2 regions of the Citrobacter sp. RHB25-C09 genome follow, and region 1 is predicted to be linked to the other one. Evidence: predicted binding sites of a transcription regulator. Region 1 holds the regulator's gene; the other holds the start of a gene.

What was found. Region 1 encodes PurR, which represses purine synthesis genes. Its sites were predicted from a motif close to CANGCAAACGTTTGCNTG; they were not measured.
Region 2: the regulator PurR is predicted to act here: its motif matches at 4,363-4,380, upstream of glyA (serine hydroxymethyltransferase).

What each region holds. Positions count from the first base shown of each region.
Region 1 covers NZ_CP057483.1:2,026,746-2,037,011, forward strand. The annotation lists gene HVY19_RS09445 (riboflavin synthase subunit alpha) at 1-396, shown strand, start outside; gene cfa (cyclopropane fatty acyl phospholipid synthase) at 436-1,584, opposite strand; gene punC (purine nucleoside transporter PunC) at 1,875-3,083, opposite strand; gene punR (DNA-binding transcriptional activator PunR) at 3,195-4,127, shown strand; gene purR (HTH-type transcriptional repressor PurR) at 4,124-5,149, opposite strand; gene HVY19_RS09470 (YnhF family membrane protein) at 5,445-5,534, shown strand; gene HVY19_RS09475 (MFS transporter) at 5,716-6,882, shown strand; gene sodB (superoxide dismutase [Fe]) at 6,930-7,511, opposite strand; gene HVY19_RS09485 (C40 family peptidase) at 7,767-8,600, opposite strand; gene grxD (monothiol glutaredoxin 4) at 8,933-9,280, shown strand; gene HVY19_RS09495 (ATP-dependent helicase) at 9,344-10,266, opposite strand, start outside.
Region 2 covers NZ_CP057483.1:3,219,025-3,226,399, forward strand. The annotation lists gene HVY19_RS15135 (SIS domain-containing protein) at 1-179, shown strand, start outside; gene csiE (stationary phase inducible protein CsiE) at 413-1,693, shown strand; gene HVY19_RS15145 (3-phenylpropionate MFS transporter) at 1,685-2,824, opposite strand; gene glyA (serine hydroxymethyltransferase) at 2,993-4,246, opposite strand; gene hmpA (NO-inducible flavohemoprotein) at 4,573-5,763, shown strand; gene glnB (nitrogen regulatory protein P-II) at 5,864-6,202, opposite strand; gene glrR (two-component system response regulator GlrR) at 6,263-7,375, opposite strand, start outside.

The sequences.
Region 1 (10,266 bases):
AATGTTGAGCGTGCAGCCAAATTTAGCGATGAAATTGGCGGACACTTGATGTCCGGGCATATCATCACTACCGCTGAAATTTCGAAGATCTTAACCTCCGAAAACAACCGTCAAATCTGGTTTAAAATCCAGGATCCCACGTTGATGAAATATATCCTGTATAAAGGATTTATTGGCATTGACGGTATTAGCTTAACTGTCGGCGAAGTGACGCCAACACGTTTCTGTGTACATCTCATTCCGGAAACACTGGAGCGCACTACGCTGGGTAAGAAAAAGCTGGGCGCACGGGTCAATATTGAAATTGATCCGCAGACGCAGGCCGTAGTGGACACGGTCGAACGCGTGCTGGCGGCGCGCGAAATGGTGGTGGTGAAACACGAGAGTGAAGCCTAGGGGAATTTTCGCCCCTGCATAACAGCGGGGGCAAAACGACTAGCGAGGAACACGCAAACCGTTTTCAACGCCGCGAGAGAAAACCACCTGCCAGAGTTGAATATCACGGGCCCGGAACGCACCGGCGCAGGCATTCAGATAATAGCTGAACATCCGTTTAAAACGTTCAGAATAGTGTTCCGCGATTTCCGGCCATGTGGCGATGAAACGCTCATGCCACGCCATCAGAGTCTTGTCGTAATCCGCACCGAAGTTGTGCCAGTCCTCCATGATAAAATGCGCTTCACTGGCATTGGCGATTTGGCGCACAGAGGGAAGGCAGCCATTCGGGAAGATATATTTATTGATCCACGGGTCGACGTTATTATCCGTTTTCTTCGAACCAATAGTATGCAGCAGGAAAAGACCGTCAGGTTTTAAATTGCGGTCGACCACGTTGAAATACGTTGGATAATTCTTCGGTCCGACATGTTCGAACATACCCACCGAGACAATGCGGTCAAACTGGTCATCCAGGTCCCGATAATCCTGGAGTAGAATCGTCACATCCAGCCCGGCGCACCGCGCCTGCGCCATTTTTTGCTGTTCAGCGGAAATGGTCACGCCTACGACGCTAACCCCATAGTGGCTGGCCATATAGTGTGACAGACCGCCCCAGCCGCAGCCGATATCCAGCACGCGCATACCAGGCCGCAAATGCAGCTTCTCACAGATCAGTTTCAGTTTTTCGCGTTGTGCTGACTCGAGCGAGTCCGTGTCTTTCCAGTAGGCGCAGGAATACTGCATATAAGGATCAAGCATACGACTGAAAAGGTCATTACCGAGATCGTAATGTTCTTTACCAACTATCCAGGCGCGCTTTTTACTTTGTAAATTGAACAGGCGTGCGCCAGCGATGCGGAGCGTATCTTTAAAGTGGCGGGGTAGTTGGCCTTCCAGTCCGGCCCGTAAAACCTTACTGAAAAAGATGTCCAGTCGTTCGCATTCCCACCAGCCGTCCATGTAGCTCTCACCCAGACCCAGTGACCCCTCTTGTAATACACGTTTGAAAAATTTGGGGTTCGTAACCTGTATGTCTGCGGGAGAGGAACCGTTTATGGTGATACCCGCACGGCTTAATAATTCGTTGGTGATCCGGTACCAGTCGTCATCCGGAACGCTGACTTCTTCTATACACGATGAGCTCATAGTTTCTCCATCACTGGTCGGTGATTAGAACCTTAAAACAGCGTAGACGCTTTTTAGGCTTTGTGAGAAATCTCACGGAATATTTCGCGAGTCTATTAATCGACGTAGAGCAGAGGAAAGGAGGAAACCTTGCCGAATAGGCCATCCATGGTGAAACGGGAACGCTCCGGTTCCCGTTAATACATAATTATTTTCGTATTTTTAACAACCGAGATTTAGTATAGGCCTCAAAATCTGATGATTCAATCAAAAATTGTTAGGTGGCTAATCAATATAAAATATCATTGATATCAATGAGATTCGCTATGGGCAATCTCTGCTGCGTGGTCGTTTATCGGTTCGCAAGCCTGAGGCAGCGAACGCATTTTATAACCCAATCCTGCCAGCAGAACGGTCGTCAGCATGACACTGGTCGTTGTCAGCAGCGGCGTGCTGATAAGCCAGGATACGACCAGGCTTGCGAGGAAACACAGCCCCAGTTGCAGGGTGTTTTGCAAGGCCGCCGCCCGGCCTGTCGCCTGAGGGAAAGGCCGCAGCGCTTCTGCCACTACGATGGGATAAATGGCACCGTTGGCAATTGCCATCACGCAGAACGGGATCAGAATCTCAGTCAGCGAAACGTTGTGAATAAAGCCAGCAGCCCAGGTGCCAACAACGCTTAGCGCATAGACCACCAGCAACCAGGGGAGTAACTGCTTGCCTTGCCATTTTTGCAGGGCGGCGCGACAGCCGTAACCGCCAATCAAAAACGCAATGGTCTGCGGCACGTAGCTAAGACCTATTACCGCGGGGCTGTAGCCCATTTCACTGAGAATAAACGGCGAACCGGTAAGCCAGGCAAAGAAACTGGCTGAACATGCGGCATAAATTAATACATTGCCCCGGTAGGTTTTCGAACGCAGAAGCGTGGTGAAGGTCAGTTTCTCGTGGTTATCATGACGTGCTTTACTGGACGGCTTCAGACGCAACGCTGGCAGCATCAGAATAAGGGTAATAGCGAACAGCGTGGCAAAAATGGCCTGCCAGGAGAAATGGGTCAGGATCCAACTGCCCAGCAGCGGTGCCAGGGCTGGAGATAACCCGACCAACGGCATAATCGTGGCGAAAATGCGGTTAATTTTCTGCGAGGGATAGTAATCCGTAACCAGAGCCTGCCAGATAACCGTTGCCGCACAGACGCCAACGGCCTGGATAAAGCGCAGGACGAGCAGCCCGGTTGCGCTTTCAACCCATAACATCCCCAAACTGCCCACCGCAAAAATCGACAGGCCCAACAGGAGAATTGGCTTACGTCCGTAGCGGTCCGAAAGCGGTCCCCACAGCAGTTGCGCCACCGCAAAGCCGGCTAAGAACAGGCTCAGGCTGGCACTGACCGCGGAGGCTGGGGTTTGCAGGTCAGACTGGATGGTGGCAAAAGCCGGCAGATACATATCCGTCGCCAGAAAACCCAACACGCTGAGTCCTGCCAGCCACACTAAAAACCCTTTTCCAGGTTGCATACATGTTCTCTTAATTAACCTAATGACAATGCGGCAGAGTGTAGGGAGTGTATTTCTGCTTGTGAAACGGTAATATTTGGACATTGCATTCAAAAATTTTGCAGGCAGATTATGTGGTCAGAATACGCACTGGAAGTGGTCGATGCTGTCGCGCGCAACGGCAGCTTTAGTTCAGCGGCGCAAGAGTTACACCGTGTTCCTTCTGCGGTCAGTTACACCGTGCGTCAGCTTGAAGAATGGCTGGCAGTCCCGCTTTTTGAGCGGCGTCATCGGGATGTCGTATTAACGCCCGCTGGCGCGTGGTTTTTGAAAGAAGGCCGTTCTGTTATCAAAAAAATGCAGGACACACGGCAACAGTGTCAGCAGATTGCTAACGGCTGGCGCGGGCAATTGCCGATCGCGGTGGACAATATTGTTCGCCCGGAACGCACCCAGCAAATGATCGTTGATTTCTATCGCCATTTTGATGACGTAGAGTTACTGGTTTTTCAGGAGGTTTTCAACGGTGTGTGGGACGCGCTTTCTGATGGCAGGGTAGAGCTTGCTATCGGTGCAACGCAGGCGATACCCGTTGGGGGACGCTACACCTTCCGTGATATGGGGATGCTGAGCTGGAGTTGCGTGGTAGCAAAGCAGCATCCCTTAGCGGCGATGCGCGGCCCCCTGAGTGATGACACTCTGCGCAACTGGCCATCACTGGTGCTGGAGGATACGTCGCGTACCCTGCCAAAACGCGTGACCTGGCTACTTGATAACCAAAGGCGGATGGTCGTTCCGGACTGGAACTCTTCGGCGACCTGCATTTCTGCCGGGCTGTGCATCGGCATGGTGCCCACGCATTTTGCTAAACCGCGGCTTAATGACGGACAGTGGGTGGCACTGGAACTGGAGAATCCGTTCCCGGATGCGGCATGCTGCCTGACATGGCAGCAGAACGATACCTCACCTGCGCTTGCCTGGCTGCTGGACTATCTGGGAGACAGCGAAACGCTGAACAGAGAGTGGTTGCGGGAGCCGGAAGAGACTCCCGCAGTAAAGAATTAACGACGATAGTCGCGGAACGGACCATCCGCAACGGAACGACGTTCAATGAGGCGCGGATGAACTTCGATAGACTGCGACTCTTCGCGTTTGTTGACGATACGGTCTAACAGCATATTAAAGGCGGTTTCACCCAGTGAATCTTTTGGCTGATGGATCGTCGTTAATGCCGGCGTAAAGAAGCGGGCGTTACGCACATTATCATAACCGATCAGCGAAATGTCCTGCGGCACGCGCAGTCCCATCTCATCCGCAGCGCAAAGCGCGCCCATCGCCATAATATCACCGCCGCAAAAGACCGCCGTTGGGCGATGCGACTGCGACAGGATCTGCTGCATGGCGCGGTAACCGGATTCCGGCTCAAAATCACCCTGAACAATCCAGTTTTCCGGAACCTTGATCAGTGCTTCTTCCATCGCCTTCATAAAACCGGCCAGACGTCCGGCACCGGTATTTCGCTCCATCGGCCCCGGAATGACGCCGATCTCTCGATGACCGCGATCGACAAGATAACGACCCGCCATATAGCCGCCCTCAAAGGCGTTATCAATCACCGTATCGGTAAAATCTGCTTTGGCTTCGCCCCAGTCCATTACCACCATTGGGATATGGCGATACTCTTCGAGCATGGAAAGCAGGGGCTCCGGGTACTCAGAGCACATCACCAGCAGGCCGTCGACGCGTTTCTGCGCCATCATTGAGAGATAGGCCTGCTGTTTTTCGAGGCTATTCCATGCATTACCCAGAATCAGGGTGTAGCCTTTCTGGAAGCAGTTTTTTTCCACGGCTTCAATAATTTCTGCAAAATACGCAGCTTCGCTACTGGTCGCCAACAGTCCAATAGACTTGGTGTGGTTCACCTTCAGGCTACGGGCAACGGCGCTGGGGGAATAGTGCAATTCTTTGATTGCCGCCCACACCGCATTGCGTGTTTCTTCAGCGACGAAACGCGTCTTGTTAATTACGTGTGATACGGTTGTAGTGGAAACGTTTGCTCGCTTCGCTACATCTTTAATTGTTGCCATTACATCTCACTCCAGACCCTAACCCGATCGTTAAACTACGTTAAGTAAACGTTTGCCTTCACACACCCCGATCGCAACATCAGGGTTGCGGCACGCCGGGAAAACGACACGGAACGACAGGAAGGGGTCAATGGCCAGTACGCTAAATTAGTAAGCGTGGAATTCTGGCTGATCTTAACGAAAAGGGGAAGTGCTAAAAACAGATATCACTCTAAATCGTGGGAGATTTTTACTCAGAAGTGTGTAAAAATGCGCTATATCACTTTTTGTGTGGGAATAAAAAGGAGAAAAGTTGATGAGTACCGATCTTAAGTTTTCCGTAGTGACCACAGTTATTGTTCTGGCCCTGATCGTTGCGGGTGGTTTGACGGCAGCACTGCACTGATTCACCGAGAGGGAGCATGCGCTCCCTCATACCTTCCTGCCAATATCCCTGTCTGAATTGTTATCTAATCTGCAATAGTCTTTTGTACTTTTGTTAATTTCATTTTTTTGTGATTGATGTCATGCTTTTCACTCATACATGAGCATCGCGTTTCAACGCGAAGAGGCGGAGCAATCAACACATGAAAATTAATTATCCGTTACTGGCGCTGGCAATCGGTGCGTTTGGTATAGGAACTACAGAATTCTCACCGATGGGCTTATTGCCCGTCATCGCTAATGGCGTCGGCGTGTCAATACCGGCAGCGGGGATGTTGATCAGCGCTTATGCCGTTGGAGTAATGGTCGGCGCGCCGCTGATGACGCTGCTGCTTTCACATCGTGGACGTCGTAACGCGCTGATCTTTTTGATGGCAATCTTTACACTTGGCAATGTGCTTTCTGCTATTTCGCCAGATTACACCACGCTGATGCTGTCGCGGATTCTGACCAGCCTTAACCACGGCGCGTTCTTCGGGCTGGGCTCTGTTGTTGCTGCGAGTGTAGTCCCGAAACATAAACAGGCCAGCGCGGTGGCAACCATGTTTATGGGGCTGACCATCGCCAATATCGGTGGCGTCCCCGCAGCGACCTGGCTGGGTGAAACTATCGGCTGGCGCATGTCGTTTATGGCAACCGCCGGTCTGGGCGTTATCTCCATGGTGAGTCTGTTCTTCTCATTGCCGAAAGGCGGAGCGGGCACGCGTCCGGAAGTGAAAAAAGAACTGGCAGTTTTAATGCGCCCACAGGTGTTGTCTGCCTTAATGACCACAGTGCTGGGTGCGGGCGCCATGTTCACACTTTACACCTATATCGCACCTGTGCTGCACAGTATTACCAACGCAACCCCTGCGTTTGTCACCGGAATGCTCGTCCTGATTGGTGTGGGTTTTTCAATCGGTAATTATCTTGGCGGGAAACTGGCCGACCGTTCGGTTAATGGTACATTGAAGGGCTTTCTGTTGCTTCTGATGGTGATCATGCTGGCAATACCGTTTCTCGCGAAGAGTGAGTGGGGGGCGGCCGTCAGTATGGTGGTTTGGGGCGCGGCAACATTTGCCGTCGTGCCGCCGCTTCAGATGCGAGTCATGCGTGTCGCACACGAAGCGCCTGGTCTTTCTTCCTCTGTGAACATAGGCGCATTTAACCTGGGAAATGCGTTAGGTGCAGCAGCAGGCGGGGCGGTGATCTCCGGCGGATTAGGCTATAGCTTTGTCCCGGTCATGGGGGCGATTGTCGCAGGGCTGGCACTGTTACTGGTGTTTGTATCAGCGAGAAAACAGCCTCAGGCAGAGTGTGTTGCCAGCTAAATAAAAATGCCTGATGGCAGCGTTAGCGCCATCAGGCATTTAACAGATTATGCAGCGAAGTTTTTCGCGACAAACTCCCAGTTCACCAGCGCCCAGAAGTTTTCCAGATAGCCAGGACGCGCATTACGATAGTCGATATAGTAGGCGTGTTCCCAGACATCAACGGTCATCAGCGGCGTGGCATCAGTCGTCAGCGGCGTACCGGCGTTTGACGTAGATACGATAGCCAGTTTCCCCTCTTTCCCTTTAACTAACCAGGTCCAGCCAGAGCCAAAGTTCTTAATGGCGGCATCGGTAAACTGTGCTTTAAATTCAGCAAAGCTACCGAAAGCAGCGGCAATGGCTTCAGCCAGCTTACCGGTCGGTTCACCCCCCGCGTTTGGTGCCAGGCAGTGCCAGTAGAAAGTGTGGTTCCAGACCTGAGCCGCGTTATTGAATACACCACCTTCAGAGCTACGCACGATCTCTTCCAGTGACTTTCCTTCAAACGCGGTGCCTTTAATCAGGTTGTTCAGATTGGTGACATACGTCTGGTGATGTTTACCGTAGTGATACTCCAGCGTTTCAGCCGAAATATGCGGCGCGAGGGCGTCTTTAGCATACGGTAGTGCAGGTAATTCGAACGACATTGCTTCTCTCCTTATTTTCCCGTCATGCTCCAGGCTGCAGATGCGTTAGCTGCACACGTTCACCCCAGCCACTTACAGTGATAAGCCACCGGGGATTCGAGTCACTCCCTTGCTGCCATTCTGCACCCCAAACCATTCAGGGATTTAAAATTATACATTCGCACAATAACCCTATTGTACGTAAGGATAGGGTAGCAAATTGAAAGGTGTGGCAAAAGAAGAACTTACCCTGTTGACTGAACAACAGGGTAAGTTTTATCGAATGGTTTTAGGCGTCATAACCCGACGCGCGCCCACATAGTGGCGCTGCCAGTAGTCTTCGCTGAGGGAAGTGATCTGAATTTCCTGACCGCTGCGCGGCGACTGAATGAATTTTCCGTTACCGACATACACGCCGACATGATCTGCCGTTCCACGTCCCTGAGTGCGGAAAAACACCAGATCGCCATTCATTAATTCACCACGCTTAATCGGTGCCGCGTCACGCAGGTGATACATCTCGTTTGCGGTACGTGGAATACGGAATTTCACCAAATCCTTATAGGCATAATAGACCAGGCCACTGCAATCAAAACCGGTGCGCGGAGAAGTACCGCCCCAGTGATACGGCTTACCGATCTGGCTCATCAATTTGTTCATCGCCGTCGAGGTTGCCTTTTGCATTTTTACTTTATGCGCGTCGGCAATCGTCCCCGGCATGCTGCCTTTAACCTTTACGCAATGCGGCTTACGCCCTTTGCGCGGCGTGCATTTCTCTGTCCAGGTTACCGCTGCGGTTTTCTTGACCGCAGATTTCGCTTTGCGGCTGACGGTTTTGGTTTTTTTAGTAGAAGCGGCAGTGGGCTTTTTGCTGGAAGAGACGGTTTTAGTTTTAGCAGTGGTTTTACGGGAGGGCTTGCTGGCTGTTTTACTGGTTTTATTACTGGCTCTGGCCGTTACGGTACTTTTCTTTTTTTCAGATGCTTTTTTTGTATGTGTAACTTCAGATGTAGTGCTGGCGTGCCTTGAGCCATGTGCTGAAGGCAGAACGCAAATAGATGTAAAAAGTAAAGCACAGAGCGTGATCGAAATCCGGTTTATCCGCGCCACTGGCAGTCCTCGGTTAAGGCAGGTTGAATCATACCTGCGTGTGATTTACAAAACGTTAGGATTCTAATCTATAGAAACAACGATTGTTAATAGCTTTTATTGTTAAAAATAGTGTTTCGCTACTGAGTGCAAAAAAATTCATCAGCCAAAGTGGAATTTGATGCTCAAACCGACAATCTGTATATAACGGTGGCCTGAAGTGCTATTAGGAATGCAACTTTGGTCGTCAGACGATAAAATAGTAAACGTGATGAAAATGTTATTTTCCGATGTTGGTCTGACCCGCTACAATGTCAGTCAACTGCCGTAAAAGAAGTTAAGGAAGCAAGACAATGAGCACCACTATCGAAAAAATCCAGCGCCAGATCGCTGAAAACCCGATTCTCCTGTACATGAAGGGTTCACCAAAACTGCCAAGCTGCGGCTTCTCTGCCCAGGCTGTGCAGGCACTTTCCGCGTGTGGTGAGCGTTTTGCCTATGTGGATATTCTGCAAAACCCGGATATTCGCGCTGAACTGCCGAAATATGCTAACTGGCCGACTTTCCCACAACTGTGGGTAGATGGTGAACTGGTTGGCGGCTGCGACATTCTCATTGAAATGTACCAGCGCGGTGAGTTGCAGCAGTTGATTAAAGAAACTGCTGCAAAATACAAAACTGAAGAACCAGACGCAGAGTAATCTGTACCCGTTTTAAAGGAGCTTTTCCTGTCGTCAGGAAAGCTCCTTTTCACATCAATGCCTCTATCCCCAATCCAGCCCCTGTGGTGAACTGGTAAATCCCGCTTCCCGTAGCAGTGTAAACAGACTGGTCTGTCGTACTGGCTGATCGTTAACCTCAGTAAGCGTAAAACGTAGCCTTGGTTCGCGACGCAACGCGTCGGTTAGCGAACGGAAAATGTCAGCTGATGGCATAGCCTCTTTCTCCGTCCAGACAATCATTTTTTTTCCACCCTGGGCAAGATACAGTTTTAAAACGCCACCGCAAATGACAACAAAGGCGCCGTTACGTCGGGTAGGTGCGAGCGTTGAAGAATGGGCAGGCCAGGGCAGAAAATTGCCCCACGGGTTTGCGGGATCAGCTGCGGACAAGCCGACGGCCGTGTAGGTCTGATTATCTTTTCCTTGAGCGGACAATTCGCGAAGCCGATCGATGGTCATTCGCTCAGCAAACTGCGCGCCACCCATCCCCTCGACGAAGCGTCCACGCAGGATACGCCCGCTATCTTCCATGCTGCGGCACAGAGTCTGCATGGCAGGGAAACCGCCGGGGATATATTCGGCAACCACGGCCTGGCGACTGATAATCCCGTAGCGGTCGAGCATATTCTCGGCGCTGGCCAGCATCCGCTCGGTATCGCTGAGTTTTTCTGTACTCAACAGCGACCAGCGGCCGGCCAGCGCAGGCGTATTGTACGAGACAGGCATAATATGGCTTATCGGGCGGGAGGGATAAACCGGCCGACCTCGACGCATGCGCGTTGAACGTCGGGGTTGATGCCGGGTAGAGGCGGCGGCGCGAGACAGCCCACGCAAGGGGGCCCAGATATCTGTGGTGACATAGCCCTGCCAGACCAGTCCCCAGAGCGCTTCGTGCATAAGTGCAGGGGAGATGGAATCATCGTCTAACGGGGCTTCGAATTTGCTGCGGATCATTGTGTTGAGCT
Region 2 (7,375 bases), 1.2 Mb from region 1:
AGCGTGAAGCGGACCCACTGAATATGCTCGCCACCACCTCGATTATGCTGGTGATTGCGCTTTTTGATGCCGCCTGCGCCTGCCTGATGAGCGAAAGCGGGTATTCGAAAGAGACACTGCTGGCGGTACACCCTGGCGGCGACGTCGGGTTAACGCTCAGCCAGCGTAGCCATCGCTAGCGATCACCTTCCCACCCAGCCCCGCGATAGATCGCGGGGCTTTTCGCATTTCACCACCAAATAAAACAGCGAAAAATAGTGTTATGTCGCTGCGTTCAACTTCCTTTTTCATCGCCTGCTGTAAAAAATTCTGTGACCTTCTCCTGCATTCCTGAAGCAAAGCATTTCATTCGTAATGGCAGAGGAAAATCTTTAGCTATTCTTATGAGACTTACTTACGGGAGGCCCGACAGATGATGCCAACGCTTGCTCCACCATCTGTACTTTCCGCTCCCCAGCGCCGTTGCCAGCTATTGCTGACGCTTTTCCAGCCGGGACAGAGTGTCACCGCTGAAACAATCAGTGCGCTAAATGGCGTCGATGATGCTATTGCCCATGCGGATATCACCGAAACGGGTATAGAGATCCAGCGTTATCATCAGCTTAGCATTGTCGCAGGCCATGATGGGAGCTATCAGATTGAAGGTACCGCGCTTAACCAGCGTCTCTGCCTGCTGCACTGGCTCAGACGCGGATTACGCTTATGCCCGACCTATATCAACCAACACTTTACGCCGGCATTAAAGACTGAGCTGAAGCAGAGGAAGATTCTGCGCACGCTGTATGACGACACTAATCTACACGCGCTGATTAATCTCTGCGGTCGTCGCCTGCAAAAAACGTTTGAGTGTCGTGATATTCAGTTTCTGCGTCTCTATTTGCAGTATTGCCTGTTGCAGCATCATGCGGGTATCTCGCCGGAATTTACCCCTGTGCAACAGCACTGGGCCCAGTCGTGCGATGAATACCTTCTTGCTCAGGAAATTGGTCGCCACTGGCAGCGGCGAGTGATGCAAAATGCGCCATTTAACGAATCGTTGTTTATGGCTCTGCTCTTTTTGATGATTCGTATTCCGGATCCGATCCGCGATAGTCATCAGAAAGACCGTCGACTTCGCCTGGCAATTACGCGTCTGGTCCTGCGTTTTCGCGAACGGGGACAGGTGCGCTTCAATGATGAGCAGGGGCTACACGATCAGCTTTACATTCACCTTGCCCAGGCGCTGAACCGCAGCCTGTTTTCCATCGGGATTGACAACACACTCCCTGACGAATTCGCGCGGCTTTACCCACGCCTGATGCGCACGACCCGCGATGCCTTAGACGGTTTTGCTGAGGAATATGACACGCAGTTTTCCGAAGAAGAGATCGGGCTGGTGGCGGTGATCTTTGGCGCCTGGCTCATGCAAGAGAATGACTTGCATGAAAAACAGATCGTTTTACTGACCGGAGAGGATAGCGAACTGGAAAGCCAGATCGAGCAGCAGCTGCGGGAACTGACGTTGCTGCCGCTCAATATCAGAACAATGCCGATGCAGACCTACCAGCACGAGGGCGCGCCGCGTGGCGTGGCGCTAATCGTGACGCCGTATACCACGCCGCTGCCGCTCTTTTCGCCGCCGCTCATTCATACCACGCAGGCGCTGTCTGAACATCAGCAGCAGCAGATCCGTAAAATTCTGGAATCAGGCTGAGGCCTGCACTTTTGGCCTCAGCACAATGGCAGGTAATGCCACCAGCGCCATCACCCAGAAAACACCGTTACCCAGGTACTGATAGAGGAACCCGGCAAAAACAGTCATGATGGCGATACTGCCGCCCATCGCGACGGCGGAATAGACCGCCTGCAAACGAATGACTTCACTTCCCTGCCGCGCGGCGATATAACGCATCGCCGCCAGGTGGCAAACGGTAAAGGTGCCACAGTGGAGGATTTGCACCACGACCAGCCACGGAAGGGCTGTAGTCCAGCCCATCAGCCCCCAACGAATCACCCCACAAACCGCAGAGAGCAACAGCAGGTCGCGGGCACTGAAACGGCGGAACAGTTTATTGCTCAGGGCAAAGATGATCACTTCAGCCACGACCCCCAGCGACCAGAGATAACCGACTGCCGACGCGGAATACCCCGCCCCCTGCCAGTAGATCGCGCTGAAGCCATAATAAGCGGCATGCGCCCCTTGCAACAGGCAAACGCAGGCCAGAAAGCGCCAGCTCTGCGTTACAAGCGAACGCCAGGCTGGCCAACCGGCGCTCTCCTGATGCCGGCTCTGCCCCTGCGGCAGCACGCTGGGTCGGATCAGCATCCCTAACAGCATCGAGGCGACACCTAAGGTCAACAGCGCCAGAATCGCCCGGTAGTCGTACAGACTGACCAGCTTACCGGTCAGTGCGGAGCCAATCACGAAGGCGATCGATCCCCACAGACGTACCCGACCATAATCCATGGTGATCTGCTTTTGCCAGGTATTGGCCAGGGCGTCCGTCAGCGGCACCAGAGGGGAGAAAAAGAGGTTAAAGCCCACCATCACCACCATCAGCCACGCGACATGGGTGCCGAACCAGAACGCCAGCGCAAAGACCAGCGTCAACAGTGCGAGAATGCGCAGAGCAGCGATCAGTCGTGAGGGATCGCTGACCCGAGGAGCGATGATCAGGCTTCCGAGAAAACGCGCCACCAGTCCTGCGCCCAGCAGTAAACCGATAGTTTCCGGCGTCAGTCCAAGTCCTTTGAGCCAGACGCTCCAGAAAGGAAGAAAAATACCGTAGCTAAAAAAATAGGTGAAATAACCGAGCGCCAACCAGCGCGTGGAGTGCAGGACCATGATTCCCTCCCTTATGGAGGCGATAGTCTGGCGATAAACGGGCAGCCTGGCAAGTAAACATTAAATTAACATTTAAACGGCGGGAGAAAGGAAGAGAGAGAATGTTAAAAATGCTAAAGCAGAAGCCGGATGGCGGCGTACACACCGCCATCCGCGAACAGAAAGGAATTACGCGTAAACCGGGAAGCGCGCGCAGATATCCAGAACTTTACCTTTGATGCGCTCAATCACCGCTTCATCATTGATATTGTCCAGGATGTCACACATCCAGCCAGCCAGCTCTTTCACTTCCGCTTCTTTAAAGCCACGGCGAGTCACAGCAGGAGAACCGATACGAATGCCGGAGGTTACAAACGGGCTCTTCGGATCGTTTGGTACGCTGTTTTTGTTGACGGTGATGTTCGCACGGCCCAGCGCTGCGTCTGCTTCTTTACCAGTCAGGTTTTTATCAACCAGATCCAGCAGGAACAGGTGGTTTTCAGTACCGCCAGAAACCACTTTGTAACCACGGCTCAGGAACACTTCAACCATCGCTTTGGCGTTTTTCGCAACCTGCTGCTGGTAGACTTTGAACTCTGGCTCCATCGCTTCTTTCAGTGCTACCGCTTTACCGGCAATCACATGCATCAGCGGGCCGCCCTGGGCGCTTGGGAATACCGCAGAGTTCAGTTTTTTATACAGCTCTTCATCGCCGCCTTTGGCCAGGATCAGACCACCGCGCGGACCCGCCAGGGTTTTGTGGGTAGTCGTGGTCACAACGTGGGCATGCGGAACCGGGTTCGGGTAGACGTCAGCGGCGATAAGACCTGCAACGTGCGCCATATCCACGAACAGGTACGCACCGATGCTGTCTGCGATTTCACGCATTTTAGCCCAGTCAACAATACCGGAGTAAGCGGAGAAGCCGCCGATGATCATCTTCGGCTTGTGAGTCTGCGCCAGCGTCGCCATTTCGTCATAGTCAATTTTGCCGGACTCATCGATACCGTAAGGGATGATGTTATACAGTTTACCGGAGAAGTTAACCGGAGAACCGTGAGTCAGGTGACCGCCTTGCGCCAGGTTCATACCCAGAACGGTATCGCCCGGTTGCAGCAGCGCGGTGTAGACCGCGAAGTTAGCCTGGGAGCCGGAGTGCGGCTGAACGTTAGCATAGTCCGCACCAAACAGCGCTTTAGCACGGTCGATAGCCAGTTGTTCAACGATATCAACGTATTCGCAACCGCCGTAGTAGCGCTTGCCCGGGTAACCTTCAGCGTATTTGTTGGTCAGCTGAGAGCCCTGCGCCTGCATCACGCGCGGGCTGGTGTAGTTTTCGGAGGCGATCAGTTCGATGTGCTCTTCCTGACGTACTTTTTCTTGCTCCATAGCCTGCCACAGTTCGGCATCATAATCGGCAATGTTCATTTCACGCTTTAACATCCGCATCTCCTGACTCAGCTAACGATAAAATTTTGGCCTTAAAAGGCGGTCCAATTGGACAACGGGCAACAGTATAACTGAATCATTCTGTGATAACAGGTCTTGACAAAGGAATTTACGCAAACGATTACCTTCATGCCACATAAGGCTTTGCGGAATGAAGGCCTTACGAAATTCATTGGAATTCTTTTCAGCTTTGTGATGCAGATTTTTCACGTTGTAACTTTTGAAACGCAAAATGACAAAGAACCATTTACAAAGCAGGGATATTTTTTATAAGATGCATTTAAAATACATTATTAAAGTTTTACATAAAGGAAGACCGTATGCTTGACGCTCAAACCATCGCTACTGTAAAGGCCACGATTCCCCTGCTGGTTGAAACTGGTCCGAAACTGACCGCCCATTTTTACGATCGCATGTTTGCTCATAACCCTGAACTCAAAGAAATTTTTAATATGAGTAACCAGCGTAATGGCGATCAGCGTGAAGCGTTGTTTAATGCGATTGCCGCCTATGCCAGCAATCTCGAAAACCTGCCGGCGCTGCTGCCAGCAGTGGAAAAAATCGCCCAGAAACACACCAGCTTTCAGATCAAACCTGAACAGTACAACATCGTCGGTACGCACCTGTTAGCAACGCTGGACGAAATGTTTAATCCGGGTCAGGAAGTTCTGGACGCGTGGGGAAAAGCCTATGGTGTTCTGGCAAATGTATTTATTAACCGTGAGGCCCAGATCTACAGCGAAAATGCCAGTAAAACTGGCGGCTGGGAAGGTACGCGTCCATTCCGCATCGTAGCCAAAACCCCGCGCAGCGCCTTAATCACCAGCTTTGAATTTGAACCGGTTGACGGCGGTGCCGTCGCGGAATATCAGCCAGGCCAGTACCTGGGCGTCTGGCTGAAGCCGGAAGGGTTCCCGCATCAGGAAATTCGTCAGTACTCACTGACGCGTAAACCGGATGGCAAGGGTTACCGTATTGCCGTTAAGCGCGAAGATGGCGGTCAAGTTTCTAACTGGCTGCATAACCACGCAAATGTCGGTGACGTGGTGCATTTAGCGGCTCCGGCGGGCGACTTCTTTATGACCGTTGCGCAGGATACCCCTGTTTCACTGATTTCCGCAGGCGTTGGCCAAACGCCGATGCTGGCAATGCTTGATACGCTGGCCAAAGCGAACCATACCGCGCAGGTTAACTGGTTCCACGCAGCCGAAAACGGTGACGTTCATGCGTTTGCCGATGAAGTCAGCGAGTTGGGTAAAACGCTGCCCAACTTTACCGCCCATACCTGGTATCGCGTGCCGAACGAAGCGGATCGCGCCAACGGTGCGTTTAATAGCGAAGGTTTGATGGACCTGACGGCGATGCAAGCGGCGATTAGCGCTCCACATATGCAGTTCTACCTGTGCGGTCCGGTCGGGTTTATGCAGTTTGCCGCGAAGCAACTGGTTGAGCTGGGCGTGAACAACGAAAACATTCATTACGAATGCTTCGGCCCACATAAGGTGCTGTAAGAGCCTGTTATTTGTAGGCCGGATAAGGCGGTCAGGCCGCCATCCGGCAATTGCAGTGCCTGATGGCGCAGCGCTTATCAGGCCAACAGAGTGACGCGGCTTAAATGGCTGCGTCGTCTTCTTCGCCAGTACGGATACGGACTACGCGCGCTACGTCGAACACAAAAATTTTGCCGTCGCCGATTTTGCCCGTCTGCGCCGTGCGGATAATGGTATCCACGCAGGTATCGACAATATCGTCAGGCACGACGATTTCAATTTTCACCTTCGGCAGAAAATCCACCATGTATTCCGCACCACGGTACAGTTCAGTGTGGCCTTTCTGACGGCCAAAGCCTTTCACTTCGGTCACTGTCATGCCGGTAATACCCACTTCTGCCAGCGCTTCACGCACATCGTCAAGCTTGAAGGGTTTAATAATCGCATCAATCTTTTTCATGCTGTTCCTTGAAAAGGTCGCCTGTCTTTTAATCCGCTAAACGTAACATATCTTGTTGCGTTAATCTTTGAAATCGTTTGCATCCAGCTCGTGTCGCGACAAGAGTTTATAAAACTCCGTCCGGTTGCGCCCCGCCATTCTCGCCGCGTGGGTGACATTGCCACGGGTGATTTGCAGCAATTTACGCAGGTAATTCAACTCAAATTGATTACGGGCTTCAACAAAGGTGGGCAGCGCAGTGTTTTCGCCTTCCAGCGCCTGCTCGACCAGCGCATCGCTGATCACCGGCGAGGTGGTTAGCGCGACGCATTGCTCTATCACGTTCACCAGTTGCCGCACGTTGCCTGGCCAGCTTGCGGTCATCAGGCGCTTCATCGCGTCCGTTGAGAACGCGCGGACAAACGGCTTATGACGTTCAGCTGACTGGCGCAGTAAGTGATTCGCCAGCAGGGGGATATCCTCAGTACGCTCGGACAGCGCCGGGATCTTCAGACTCACCACATTCAGACGATAGTATAAATCCTCGCGAAACTCGCCGCGCGCCATCGCTTTTGGTAGATCGCGGTGGGTCGCCGAGATAATGCGCACGTCAATGTCGATATCGCGGTTACTGCCAAGCGGCCGGACCTTGCGTTCCTGCAATACGCGCAGCAGTTTGACCTGTAGCGGCGCGGGCATGTCACCGATTTCATCGAGAAACAGGGTCCCGCCCTCTGCGGCCTGAAACAGCCCCTCTCGGTTACTCACCGCGCCAGTAAACGCCCCGCGCGCATGCCCGAACAGCTCGGATTCCAGTAATTGCTCCGGTAACGCGCCGCAGTTAATGGCGATAAATGGATGATTTCCGCGCGGGCTGGCATTGTGAATCGCCTGCGCAAAAATCTCCTTCCCGGTTCCGCTCTGTCCGTTGATCAAGACGCTGACGTCGGACTGAGCGACCATCCGCGCCTGCTCAAGCAGACGCAGCATCAATGGGCTTCGCGTGACGATAGACTCGCGCCAGCGCTCGTCGGTCGCGGGGGCAGACTGTTCCAGGGCTCCGTCAATCGCCTGATACAGCGCGTCCTTGTCGACCGGTTTGGTCAGAAAGCTAAATACCCCTTTCTGCGTTGCGGCGACCGCGTCCGGAATCGAACCGTGTGCGGTTAGAATGATCACCGGCATTCCCGGTTG